One region of the Micromonospora lacuserhaii genome, then DNA from elsewhere that is predicted to be linked to it. Evidence: riboswitches for the same ligand, from Rfam matches in the RefSeq annotation. Region 1 holds a riboswitch; each other region holds the start of a gene.
What was found. A riboswitch is a leader RNA that binds a small molecule or an ion and turns the genes downstream of it on or off. The one in region 1 is predicted to bind cyclic di-AMP.
Positions count from the first base shown of each region.

Region 2: linked by a shared signal. The riboswitch ahead of V6U81_RS04710 (C39 family peptidase) and the one ahead of V6U81_RS13395 (coiled-coil domain-containing protein) in region 1 are both predicted to bind cyclic di-AMP.
Region 3: linked by a shared signal. The riboswitch ahead of V6U81_RS07120 (coiled-coil domain-containing protein) and the one ahead of V6U81_RS13395 (coiled-coil domain-containing protein) in region 1 are both predicted to bind cyclic di-AMP.

Region 1 is NZ_JBAKHO010000015.1:107,551-111,634, forward strand. It holds gene V6U81_RS13380 (DUF305 domain-containing protein) at 1-234, opposite strand, end outside; gene V6U81_RS13385 (hypothetical protein) at 304-837, opposite strand; gene V6U81_RS13390 (YibE/F family protein) at 1,154-2,503, shown strand; cyclic di-AMP (ydaO/yuaA leader) riboswitch at 2,670-2,800, shown strand; gene V6U81_RS13395 (coiled-coil domain-containing protein) at 2,805-3,827, shown strand; gene V6U81_RS13400 (carbonic anhydrase) at 3,894-4,084, opposite strand, start outside.
Region 2 is NZ_JBAKHO010000004.1:210,424-214,507, reverse strand. It holds gene V6U81_RS04715 (hypothetical protein) at 91-852, shown strand; cyclic di-AMP (ydaO/yuaA leader) riboswitch at 1,153-1,293, shown strand; gene V6U81_RS04710 (C39 family peptidase) at 1,529-2,386, shown strand; gene V6U81_RS04705 (alpha/beta fold hydrolase) at 2,487-3,248, shown strand; gene V6U81_RS04700 (ABC transporter ATP-binding protein) at 3,309-4,084, opposite strand, start outside.
Region 3 is NZ_JBAKHO010000007.1:75,469-79,552, reverse strand. It holds gene V6U81_RS07130 (HelD family protein) at 1-1,034, shown strand, start outside; gene V6U81_RS07125 (cation diffusion facilitator family transporter) at 1,150-2,064, shown strand; cyclic di-AMP (ydaO/yuaA leader) riboswitch at 2,219-2,349, shown strand; gene V6U81_RS07120 (coiled-coil domain-containing protein) at 2,354-3,427, shown strand; gene V6U81_RS07115 (SRPBCC family protein) at 4,000-4,084, opposite strand, start outside.

The sequences.
Region 1 (4,084 bases):
CGACATCTGCACCGCCTGCTGGTGGTGCGGGATCATCATCTGGGCGAACATCGCGTCGGCGTCGCCGAAGCCGGCGGACGCGCTCGCCGACGGGGCGCCGGTGGCGCCCGTCCCCGGCATGTCGTGGCCGGAACCGGCCTGGTGGTCGTCGCCGCCGCAGGCGGCCAGGGCGAGAGCGGCGGTCAGGGTGACGCCGGCCAGAGCGGCACGGCGCGCGTTGGTACGGGTGAACACGATCAGGTCCTTTCGGTGTGGACAGCTACGCAACGGACGGCGGACGCGGTACAGCCGCGTCGGGCCCTCCTACGTGCGCAGCACCGACACCGTGGCGAGCCGGAGCCCGAGCGGGCGGCCCGGCGGGGCGCGCGGCCCCGGCGAGGGCCGGGACGGGCCGCGGTCCCCGACGGCGGGCCGGGTCCAGCCGAGCAGCAGCGCCGCCAGCAGCAGCGTGACCGCGAGAGCGCCGATCACCGCCAGGCAGACGGTCCACAGGTGCGGGTGACCGCCGGCGTCACCGGCCGGCGACGCCACCGCCCCGGCGCAGTGGTCACCGGCGCAGCCGCCGACCGCAGCCGCGCCCTCGGCGTGCGCGCCGCGGCCGACCAGGTGGGCCTCATCGGCGTGCGCGCCGTGGGCCAGCGGGTATGCCTGATCGGCGTGCGCGCCGTAAACGAACGGGTAGGCCCCATCGGCGTGCGTGCCGTGGGCCATCGGGTGGGCGCCCTCGGCGTGCGCGCCGTGGCCGATGGTGTGCATGGCGGCCAGGCCGAGCAGGGTGCAGGCGAGCAGCAGCAGCCGGGCCCACCACCCGGTCTCCGCCAGCTTCGCCGTCCGCACCCCACCACGCTAGCCGAACCCTCGTCCGGCAGCGGCCGACCCGGACGGGACCGGTCCGAGTCGAGCCACCCGCGACGGTCCTGGCTACCATTCGGCGACGATGACCCGCCGCCCACCGCCACCGTCGCCCCGCGCACCGCGCCGGGGCGGGCGCCCGTGGGCGGCATCAAGCGGCTGGGCGCGCCGCCGCTCGCGGTACGTGACGACGCCGGCACGCCGGGAGACACTCCGGTACGTGTCCCGGCGCGCGGGTCCCGCCGGTGAACCGACCGGCTGACTGACACGTACCCCGCCCCGGACCGTCAGGAGACTCGCCATGGGCGCCGACCACACCCGTCCCGCTCCGTCCACCCCACCCCGGGTGCGACGGATCCTCGTCGCGACGGTGGTACCGCTCTTCGTCATCACGGTCGTCGCCGCGCTGGCGCTCTGGCCACGGGACGTCCGGGAGCAGGACCGGGGCGGTGACGTGCCGCGCTCCCACGGCACGGTGACCCGGGTGGTGAGCGAGCCGTGCCCACCGACCCCGGAGGTCCCCGAGGGGACGCCGGGGATGGCCACCGGGCCGTGCGGCACGGTGACCGTCAGCGTCGAGCAGGGCCCGGACGCCGGGAAACGGGTCCAGACCCCGATGCCGGCCGGGCCGGGGGCCCCCACGGTGGCGGTCGGCGACGAGATCGTGCTGGTCAAGCTCACCGATCCGGCGGACCCGACGGCCAGCAGCTACAACATCGCCGAGCACCAGCGGGGCAAGCCACTGCTCTGGCTGGTGGCGCTCTTCGCGGCGGCGATCGTGGCGTTCGGCCGGCTGCGCGGGCTGGCGGCGCTGGCCGGCCTGGCCGCCAGCTTCGCGATCCTGCTGGCCTTCGTCGTCCCCGGCATCTCGGCGGGCGGTTCACCACTGCTGATCGCGATCACCGGCTCCGCACTGATCATGTTCGTGGTGCTGTACCTGACCCACGGGATCACCGCGCAGACCTCGGTCGCGGTGCTCGGCACGCTGGGCAGCCTGGTGCTGACCGGCGTGCTCGGCAGCCTGGCCACCGCCGCCACCCACCTGACCGGGTTCGGCAGCGAGGAGGCCACCACGCTGTCGATGTACCAGCGCGACGTGGACCTGCACGGCCTGCTCCTCGCCGGCATCATCATCGGTTCACTGGGCGTGCTGGACGACGTCACCGTCACCCAGGCGGCCACCGTGACCGAGCTGGCCCACGCCAACCCGGGGTTGTCCCGGTTGCAGCTCTACCGGGCGGCCACCCGCGTCGGTCGGGCGCACATCGCCTCCACGGTCAACACCATCGTGCTGGCGTACGCCGGCGCCTCGCTGCCGCTGCTGCTCCTGCTGACCGTGGACAGCCGGTCGGTGAGCGAGATCCTCACCAGCGAGTTCCTGGCTCAGGAGATCGTCCGCAGCGCGGTGGCGACGCTCGGCCTGGTGGCCGCCGTACCGCTGACCACCGGCCTGGCCGCGCTGGTCACCACCGCCGGCCGCGGGCCCGCCGGGGACACCGCGCCGGCGAGTGGCCCGGCGCCCACCCCTCGTCCCCCGGCCGACCGTGACTCCGCGCTCGAGGCGCTGAGCGCGCCACGGCACGCCGGCCCGTCCACCCCGGCCCCGGCTCGGTGGCCCGACCCGGAAAGGAGCACGGACACCGCATGGTGAGACTCCGCTGCGTGACCGACGACGACCCCCCGGCTGATAACCGCGTCACTGGTCACGGAACGCCATTGCGAAATAACGCTTTTAGTCGGGTTCTGGACGTAGATCCCCAGCACTCCTCTCGGGTAACCTCGCTGCCGGTCACCGCCGAAGGCGCGCACCGGCGCCTGCGGGACCACCGCCCAATCGCCGCAAGGCGAGCCGGGGAACCAGGTACCTGGGGTGCATCCGCGACAGCGGTAGGGGCCACTTCCGTCCCGAACCCGTCAGCTAACCCGGTCGGCGGTCGACGGAAGGGAACACTGTGACGGCACCCCTGCGCCGCTGGTTGACACCGGTGGTGGCCGTGCTCGCCGCCCTGGCCATCCTCGCCGGGCCGGCCGCCCCCGCGCTGGCCGCGCCCTCGACCCCGACCCCGTCGGGGCACGAGGAGGACGACGAGCCGAAGTTGCTGACCGACGTGATCGAGCTGCGCAACCGCGAGTACGCCAAGGCGAAGTCGCAGCTGGAGAAGTCGAAGAAGCGCCAACTCCAGCTCGCGCTCGAGGTGCGCCGGGCCGAGGACGAGCTGACGGCGCTGCGGCCGCAGGTGAGCCAGATCGCCGCGCAGTCCTACCGGACCGGCCGGATCGGCGCGGTCGCGATGCTGCTGGAGAGTGACGCTCCGGACTCGTTCGTCAAGCGCGCGTCCGCGCTGGACGAGCTGAACATGGTCAACGCCGAGAAGCTCAGCAGGGTCACCGCCGCCAGGAATCGTGCCCAGCAGGCCAAGCTGGCGCTCGACGGTGAGGTGCGCGTGCAGCAGAGGCTCGCCAACGCCATGGCCCGGGAGAGCCAGGAGGCGGAGAAGGCACTGGCGCTGGTCGGTGGCGAGGGCTTCACCGGCGGCCTGGTCGACGCAAAGTCGCCGGTGGCCCGGATCGGGCCGGGCCGGACGTCGGACGGCGGCTGGCTGCCCGAGTCGCGCACGGCGAACGACCCGACCACGTCGGGCATGATCACGCCGCGCACCCTGCACGCCTACAACGAGGTCCGCCGGGCGGGCTTCAAGCGGTTCGCCGGCTGCTACCGGCCGGGCGGGCCGTGGGAGCACCCCAAGGGCCGGGCCTGTGACTGGTCGTTGCAGAACAGCGGGTTCGCCCCCTGGCACAACAACGACACCCGGATGTACGGCAACAACCTCGCCGCGTTCCTGATCCGCAACGCGGACCGGCTCGGGATCTACTACGTCATCTGGAACCGGCAGATCTGGTTCCCGGCGACCGGGTGGAGGTCGTACAGCGGGCCGTCGAACCACACCGACCACGTGCACATGTCGCTGCTGTAGGCGCAGGTGTCACCGAGGGCCGTCCCGCCGGGTGCGGGGCGGCCCTCGTCGCGTACTCCGGGTCGGTCAGTGGGCGACGGCGGCCGCGCGGCCGCCGCGGCCGGTCTGGGCGGGTGCCGTGGCGGCCGGCACCGCGGCCACCGTGCGCACCTCGCCCGCGGACAGCCGGTACGACATGCCGACCACCGCGCACCGCCCGGCGGCCACCTCGGCGGCCAGCGCCGCGGAGCTGGCGAGCAGGTTCTCCACGGTGCGCG
Region 2 (4,084 bases), on a different contig from region 1:
CCCGGCAACGGCCCGGCCCCGACGGCCGCGTCCCGCCCCGCGGCCGCGTGTGGACTCCTCTCTCGCAGCTGCCCCCGTGAGGTGCCGACCATGAACACCGTGCTCTACCAGTTCCTGATCGAGGTCCCGACCGCCGCCGCCATCTGGTCCGCCCTGCTCGTGCTCGCCCTGACCGTGCTCACCGTCCTCGTCGCCCGTCCCGAGCGGGAGCGCCCGACCGAGGAGGCGCCCGCCGAGCCGCCGGCCGGCGACGCCGTGCTGGAAGTCGCCGACCTGCGTCGGTACGCCGACGAGGTCGCCGTCGCGGCGGCCGGCGCGGCGCAGACGGCTCGCCGTCGGCGGGAAGCCTGGCTGGCCGCCCAGGCGGAGGCCGACCGGGCCTGGACGGCGTACGACGAGGCGGAGGAGGCCGCCCGGCGCTTCGTCGGCGCCCGCGCGCTGGCGGCGCCGCGTACCCCGCGCACGCCCGCCGAGTACGCCGGCCGGGAGCGCTGGCTGCACCAGGCCGCGGTGGCCGCGCACTGGCGGGGTGAGCTGTCCCTGACCCAGCTGCGGGACGTCTTCGCACATCGGGACGGCTGGGACCCGCGCCGGCACCCGGTCGAGCAGGAGGTGCTGCTGGCCCGGGCGGTCCGCGAGGGGCGCCGGGAGGCGTACCGGTCGGCCACCGAGCGGGAGCGGTCGGCGTGGCGGGACGCGGAGCTGGCCGCCGAGTCGGCGCGGGCGCTCGCCACCGAGGCGTACGCGGCGGCCGAGCGGCTGCGGCCGACCCGGGTGCCGGCCCGTCGGGCGACGGCGGTGGTGGCGCCGACGGCGACCGCGGCGCGCTGGCGGCCGGCCCGGGTGGGCTGACCGGGGCCGAATTGTTACCCGAAATTCGGTGAGCCGGGTCACGTCCGCGCCGAACCGGTCATCCGGTAACAGCCGGTGACATCGACGCCGACGGTCTTCGGTGATTCTGGTAGCGACGTCCGATTGTCGCCCCATCGCGTCCGGATGGCGCACTGTCCCATCGAGCGACGCCAGTGCCGAAGTGCACCGGAAATTGCTCGCGCTGATCATGTTTACGCAGTTCAGAGCACTTGGCCGGGAGTGGACCCGCCAGTAATGTCGCCTCGGTCCGGTGCGGTTTCCGATCGCAAGAGGCGACGCCGCGCCGACCCGCTCAATCGTGAGATCACGAACCGGGGACCCACGCAGTTCTGGGGTGAATCCGCGGGCCACGGCCCGCGGTAGGGCGTTCTTCCCGCCCGAATCCGTCAGCTAACCCGGTAGGCGGTGTCGGAAGGAGTTCCCTTAGTGCAGCTCGACAACATTCCGCGGTTGTTCCTCCACCTCGGTAGCGGGGTGCCGTCGCCGGTCCGCTGCGCGGTCGCGCGCTGATTCCGGCATCCGCCCCGCCGTCCGGCATCGACCGGGCGGTCCCCCCGCCGAGCGGTCCCGCACCGAACCCGATCCCGCGCCTGGCCGACCGCCACGCGCCGATCCGGTGCGCCCGCCCCCGCCCCCGCACCGTGGAGGAACACTCGTGAAGCACCAGATGAAGCGGCAGTTGCGACGCCTCACCACCGAGCGCCCGTACCAGGTCGTCGCCGGCGCGGCCGCGGCCCTCGCGCTCGCCTCCGGTACCGCGGCCCTGGTCGCCGGCACCGACGACGCCCCCGCCCGGCAGCAGACCTCGGCCGCCGTGGCCGAGGCGGCCCCCCGCCTGAACGACGTCGCCACCCGCGCCGAGATGCGCGTCGCCACCACGCCGTCGGCCAGCCCCTCGGCGAGCCCGTCGGCGAGCGCCTCGCCGTCGGCCAGCGCCGCCAAGGCCAAGGCCAAGGCGAAGGCCACGGCGGACCCGGACCTGACCCGTACCGCGGCGCCGAAGCCGCCGTCGTCGAAGGTCCTCAGCTACGACTACGAGGCCCAGACCACCTACTACAACTGCGGCCCGGCGGCGGTGCGCAACGCGCTCAGCGCGACCGGCATCGACCGCACCCAGGACGACCTGGCCGTCCAGCTCGGCACCACCGAGATGGGCACCAACTCGGCGGAGGACACCACCCGGGTGCTCAACGCCGTGGTGAAGGGCGACCCGTACCGGACCCGGATGTTCGAGGGCACCCCGAGCTCGGCGCAGATCGACCGGCTCCAGGCCGACGTGGTCAAGGCGATCACCGACAAGCGGGGCGTGGTGGCCAACGTGGCGGGCACCGCCACCGACGTCGACGGCGGCTGGCACTCCTTCCCCGGCGGCCACTACATCGCCGTGGTGGGCTACAAGAACGACGGTCGTACCGTCCGGATCGCCGACTCGGCCGACCCGAGCCTGCCGGCGTACTGGATCAGCACCGTGGACCTGGCGAACTGGATCGCCACCCGCGGCTACTCCGCCTGACCCGCGCCGTACTCCGGGCGCCGGCTCCCCTCGGGGGCCGGCGCCCGGCGTCGTTCCCGGGTGTCGCGGGCCGGTGCCCGTCGATGGCACACTGCGCCCCATGACCGACGGATCGGGTCCCCGGCGCGTCCTGGTGCTGCTGCACGGGATGGGCGCCACGGGCGACGTCTGGCTGCCCTGGGCGCCACTGCTGGAGCACCGCTGGCCGGGCCGCTGGCTCGCGCCGGACCTGGCCGGTCACGGCTGGTCGCCGCCGCTGGCCGGGTACTCCTTCGCCGGCCTCGCCGAGCGGGTGGCCGCCGGGCTGGGCCCGGCCAGCGGATCGGCGGACGGTCGGTCGGGGGAGCGCCTGGTGGTCCTCGGGCACTCGCTCGGCGGGGTGGTCGCGCTGGCGCTGGCCGCCCGGGGCGCGGGCCTGCCGGTCGACGCCGTGGTCGGGCTCGGCATCAAGGCGGTCTGGTCGCCGGCCGAGCTGGCCAAGGCGCGCGAGCTGGCCGAGCGGCCGGTGAGCTGGTTCGCCACCCGGGACGAGGCCGCCCGCCGCTACCTGCGGGTCGCCGGCCTCGGTGGGCTCTTCGCCCCGGACCACCCGGTGGTCCACGCCGGCCTGCGCGCCGAGGACGGCCGGTGGCGCCTGGCCATGGACCCGGCCGCCTTCGCGGTCGGCGCCCCGGACCTGCCGGGCCTGCTCGCCGGCACCGACGTCCCGGTGCTGCTGGCCCGCGGCGAGCACGACCCGATGGTCAGCGACGACCAGTTGGCGGCGCTCGGGGTTCCCGTGGTCACGCTGCCGGGCCTCGGGCACAACGCGCACGTGGAGGACCCGGCGGCGGTGCTGGCCCTGCTCGACCGCTACCTCTGACGAGACGCGGAACCGCGCCGCCCCCGAGGGGACGACGCGGTTCCGGCGTGCGTGGTGGCGCTACCGCTTGCTCTTCGCGAACTCGCCGTACGCCTTGAGCACCTCGTCGGTCGGGCCGTCCATCCGGATCACGCCGGACTCCAGCCAGATCGACCGCTCGCAGGTGTCCCGGATCGAGGCGAGCTGGTGGCTCACCAGGAACACCGTGCCGGCGCCCTCGCGCAGCTCGCGCACCCGCTGCTCGCTGCGCTTGCGGAAGCCCTCGTCCCCGGTGGCCAGCGCCTCGTCGATCAGCAGCACGTCGTGCTTCTTGGCCGCCGCGATGGCGAACCGCAGCCGGGCGGCCATGCCGGAGGAGTACGTCCGCATCGGCAGGCTGGCGAAGTCACCCCGCTCGTTGATCCCGGAGAACTCGATGATCTCCGGCGCCCGGCGGGCCACCTCCTCCGGCGACATGCCCATCGCCAGGCAGCCCAGCGTGACGTTGCGCTCGCCGGAGAGGTCGTTGAGCAGCGCGGCGTTGACGCCGAGCAGGGACGGCTGGCCCTGGGTGTAGACCGCGCCCCGGTTGACCGGGAGCAGGCCGGCGATCGCCCGCAGGATGGTCGACTTGCCGGAGCCGTTGCTGCCGATCAGCCCGACCGCCTCGCCCCGGTACGCGGTGAAGGAGACCCCCCTGACCGCGTGCACCTCCTGGATGTTCGGCGCGTTGGTGCGCTTGACCAGCCGGCGGAACGCCGCCACCGGGCTGCTGCCGCCGGTGGCGCCCTTGTGCACCCGGTAGATCACGTGGGCGTCGTCCACCACCACGGTGGGGATCCGCTCCTCGACCCGGG
Region 3 (4,084 bases), on a different contig from region 1:
TCGCCCGCCTGCCGGAGCAGCCGGCCTTCGAGGACGAGATCATCGACCGGCCGGAGTTCCGGGAGTTCCTCAAGGCGTGGTGGCCCCGGCTGCACCCCCGGCACGTGCTGGGCTGGCTGGCCCGCCCGGAGCGGCTGCGCGGGTACGCCGGGGGCGTCCTGTCCCGGGCGGAGATCACCCTGCTCGGCGAGGCGTACCGGACGTTGGACAGCGAGGGGCTCACGGTGGCCGACATCGCCCTGCTGGACGAGCTGGACGCGATGCTGGGCAAGCCGGTGCGGCCGACGAAGCAGAAGCGCGACCCGTTCCAGCTGGCGGGCGGGGTACGGGAGCTGAGCACCTTCGGCGACCGGCAGCGTGCCGCCCGGGCGGCGGCCCGGGAACGTCCGGAGGACTACCGCGACTACGCGCACGTGGTGGTGGACGAGTCGCAGGACGTCTCGCCGATGCAGTGGCGGATGGTCGGCCGGCGGGGCCGGCTGGCGTCCTGGACGGTGGTCGGCGACCCGGCGCAGACCGCGTGGTCGGGCGACCCGGCGGAGCTGGACCGGTCCCGCGACCAGGCACTCGGCCGCCGCCGGCGGCACCGGTTCGTGCTCACCACCAACTACCGCAACTCCGCGGAGATCTTCGCGGTGGCGGCGGCGGAGATCCGGCGGCTGCACCCCGACCTGGCGCTGCCGACGGCGGTCCGCTCCACCGGGGTCGACCCGGTCGCGCTGACCGTCCCGGCGGCGGAGCTGCCAGCCGCGACGGTGGAGGCGGTGGAGACGCTGCTCGCCGAGGTCGAGGGGACGGTCGGGGTGATCACCCCGGTGCCGCGCCGGGACGAGGTGGCCGGCTGGCTGGCCGGTGGTACGGGCGGCGGCCGGCTCCAGGTGGTGACGAGCCTCCAGGCCAAGGGCATGGAGTACGACGGCGTGGTGCTGGTCTGCCCCAGCGAGATCCGCGCGGAGCCCTCGGGCGTGCGCACCCTCTACGTGGCCCTCTCCCGCGCCACCCAACGCCTGACCACCCTCGACCCCACCCCCTGACCCACCCCCACCCCACCCCAAGACCCATGCCCGGTCTGGGGTCAGGGTGGGTTGGATATATAGCGATGTGAGCATAGGTTGGGTCGGGTGCGCGGCGGGGACGGAAGGTGTGGGCGTGGGCGGAGGGCATGACCACAGCGGGGCGGTCACCAACGCCGCGCAGCGGCACCGGGGGCGACTCTGGGCGGCCTTCGGGCTGCTCGCCGCGCTCATGGTGGTCGAGGCGGTCACCGCCTTCGGCACCGGTTCGCTGGCCCTGCTCTCCGACGCCGGGCACATGTTCACCGACGTGCTCGGCATCGGGATGGCCCTCGCCGCCATCACCGCCACCCGGCTCGCCGACCGCGACCCGCAGCGCACCTTCGGGCTCTACCGGCTGGAGGTGCTCGCCGCGCTGGCCAACGCCGTGCTGCTCAGCGGGGTCGCGGTCTACGTCCTGATCGAGGCGGTACGCCGGTTCGGCAACCCGCCCGAGGTGGTCACCGGCCCGATGCTCGCGGTGGCGCTGCTCGGCCTGCTCGCCAACCTCGCCGCGTTCGCCCTGCTCCGCCCGGGCGCCAAGGAGAGCCTCAACCTGCGCGGGGCGTACCTGGAGGTGGTCGGGGACCTGCTCGGCTCGCTCGGCGTGATCGGCGCGGCGCTGCTCATCGCCGGCACCGGCTGGTGGTGGGCCGACCCGGCGGTGGCCGTGGCGATCGGCGTGTTCATCCTCCCCCGCACCTGGCGGCTCGGCCGGGCGGCGGTGCGCATCCTGGTCCAGGCCGCGCCGGAGCACCTCCAGGTGACCGCGGTGCACGATCGGCTGACCGCCGTCCCCGGCGTGGCCGAGGTACACGACCTGCACGTCTGGACGCTCACCTCCGGCATGGACGTGGCCTCCGCCCACCTGACCACCATCCCGGGCGCCGAGGTCGGGACGGTGCTCGCCGCCGCCCGCAGCGCCCTGCACGAGGACTTCCACATCGAGCACGCCACCCTGCAGATCGAGCCGGGCGCGTCGCCCGGCAGTTGCGGGCCGTCGCACTGGTAGTTAGCGGCTCCTTAAGATTTCCACCCGTTTTATTCTCTTGTCCCCGCTTCAACAGGTTTCCCTCGCGTACCGTGAGTCACGAAATGGGCGGATGTCACACCCGTACCGGTAGGCTCGGTCCCGGCCTCCGCCCGGCGGCGCCCATCGGCGCCGGCGGTGGCCGTCGCCTAATCGCCCTCGAGGCGAGCCGGGGAACCATGTTCGTGGGGTGCAGCCGCGTCAGCGGTAGGGATCTTCCGTCCCGAACCCGTCAGCTAACCCGGTCGGCGGCTGACGGAAGGACATGTGCATGCACGTACGACGCACCACCGCGCGGCTGCTGGCCGCGGTCGCCGCGACGCTCGCCCTGGGCGTGTCGTCCGCGCCGGTCGCCACGCCGGCCATGGCCGCACCCGGCACCGCCCAGCTCGCCGCCCCCGGCGACGACGACGAGGGCGGCAGCCCCGAGCTGCGGGCCCAGCTCGACGCGGCCAGCAAGGGCTGGCTCGACGCCCGGGCCGCGCTGGACCGCTCCACCAAGCGGCAGCAGGCGCTCACCGCCCAGCTCAAGACCGTCGAGGCGGAGCTGGGCGTGCGCAACGGCAAGGTCAGCGAGATCGCCGGCGTGGCGTACCGGACGGGCCGCCTCGGGCCGGTCACGGCGCTGCTCAGCAGCTCCTCCCCGGAGGGCTTCCTGGACCGGGCCGCGGCGCTGGAGACGGTCGCCGCCAACGAGGACCGGGAACTGCGCAACCTCATCCGGACCCGGGACGAGGCCACCCGGACGCGCGCCGCGATCGACCGCGAGGTCATCGAGGAGCGCCGACAGGTCACCGTGATGGCCAAGCGCAAGCAGCAGGCCGAGCGGGCGCTCGAGGTCGCCGCCGCCCAGAAGCCCGACCCGCCCGCCGCCGCCGACAGTGGCGGGTCCACCTCGGGTACGTCCACCGCGAACGCCAAGCCGGCGACCCGCAACCCCGACGGCTCCTGGCCGCCGGAGTCGTGCAGCATCGACGACCCGACGCCCGCCGACGGCTGCATCACCCCGCGGATGCTCAACGCGCTCCAGCAGGCCCAGGCCGCCGGCTTCAAGAGGTACGTCTCCTGCTACCGGCCCAGTGGCTCCGGCGAGCACCCCAAGGGGCGGGCCTGTGACTTCGCCGCCCAGGTCAGCGGCTTCGGCGGGGACGCCACCGGCGGGGACAGGACGTACGGCAACAACCTGGCCGCGTACTTCATCCGCAACGCCGACCGGCTCGGTGTGCTCTACGTGATCTGGTACCGGCAGATCTGGCTGCCCAGCAGCGGCTGGAAGTCGTACAGCGGGGCGGGCGGGGACCCGTCCAGCGACCACACCAACCACGTGCACCTGTCGGTGTACTGACCCGGGTACGCCGGTGGCCCGCCCCGGGCCACCGGCGTACGTCCCCGGCCGTACGCCGGATGTCGTCGCCCGGCCCACGACGGGCCGCTCCCGGCCGACGAGCATCGGGGACATGGTCAGACTCTCCCCCGACGCCCGCAAGACCCTGCTCACCCTGCACCTGGTGACCTCGCTGGGCTGGCTCGGCGCCGACCTGGTGCTGCTGACCCTCGGCGTCGCCGGGCTGCGTGGGGCCGACCCGGAGGTGGTCTACCCGGCGGCCGCGCTGCTCGTCACCTGGCTCTTCGCGCCGCTGAGCGTGCTGGTCTGGCTGGTCGGCGTGGCCAGCGCGCTGCTCACCCCGTGGGGGCTGCTCCGGCACCGATGGGTGCTGGTCAAGCTCGCGGTGACCACGGTGATGCTGGGCCTGGTGCTGTTCCAGCTCACGCCGCGCATCCAGGCCGCCGCCGCTCCGGACGCCACCGCGCACCTGCGGGCCGACGTGGTGATCGCCCCGAGCGTCTCCACCGTCCTACTGGTCGCGCTGACCGTGATCTCCACCTGGAAGCCGTGGGGACGCACCCGCCGCGGCGTCACGGCCCGCCGTCGGCCTCCCGGCCCAGGACCGCGCCGAGCCGGCTGGCCAGTCCCAGGTGGGCGGCCCGGGCCTGGCGGAAG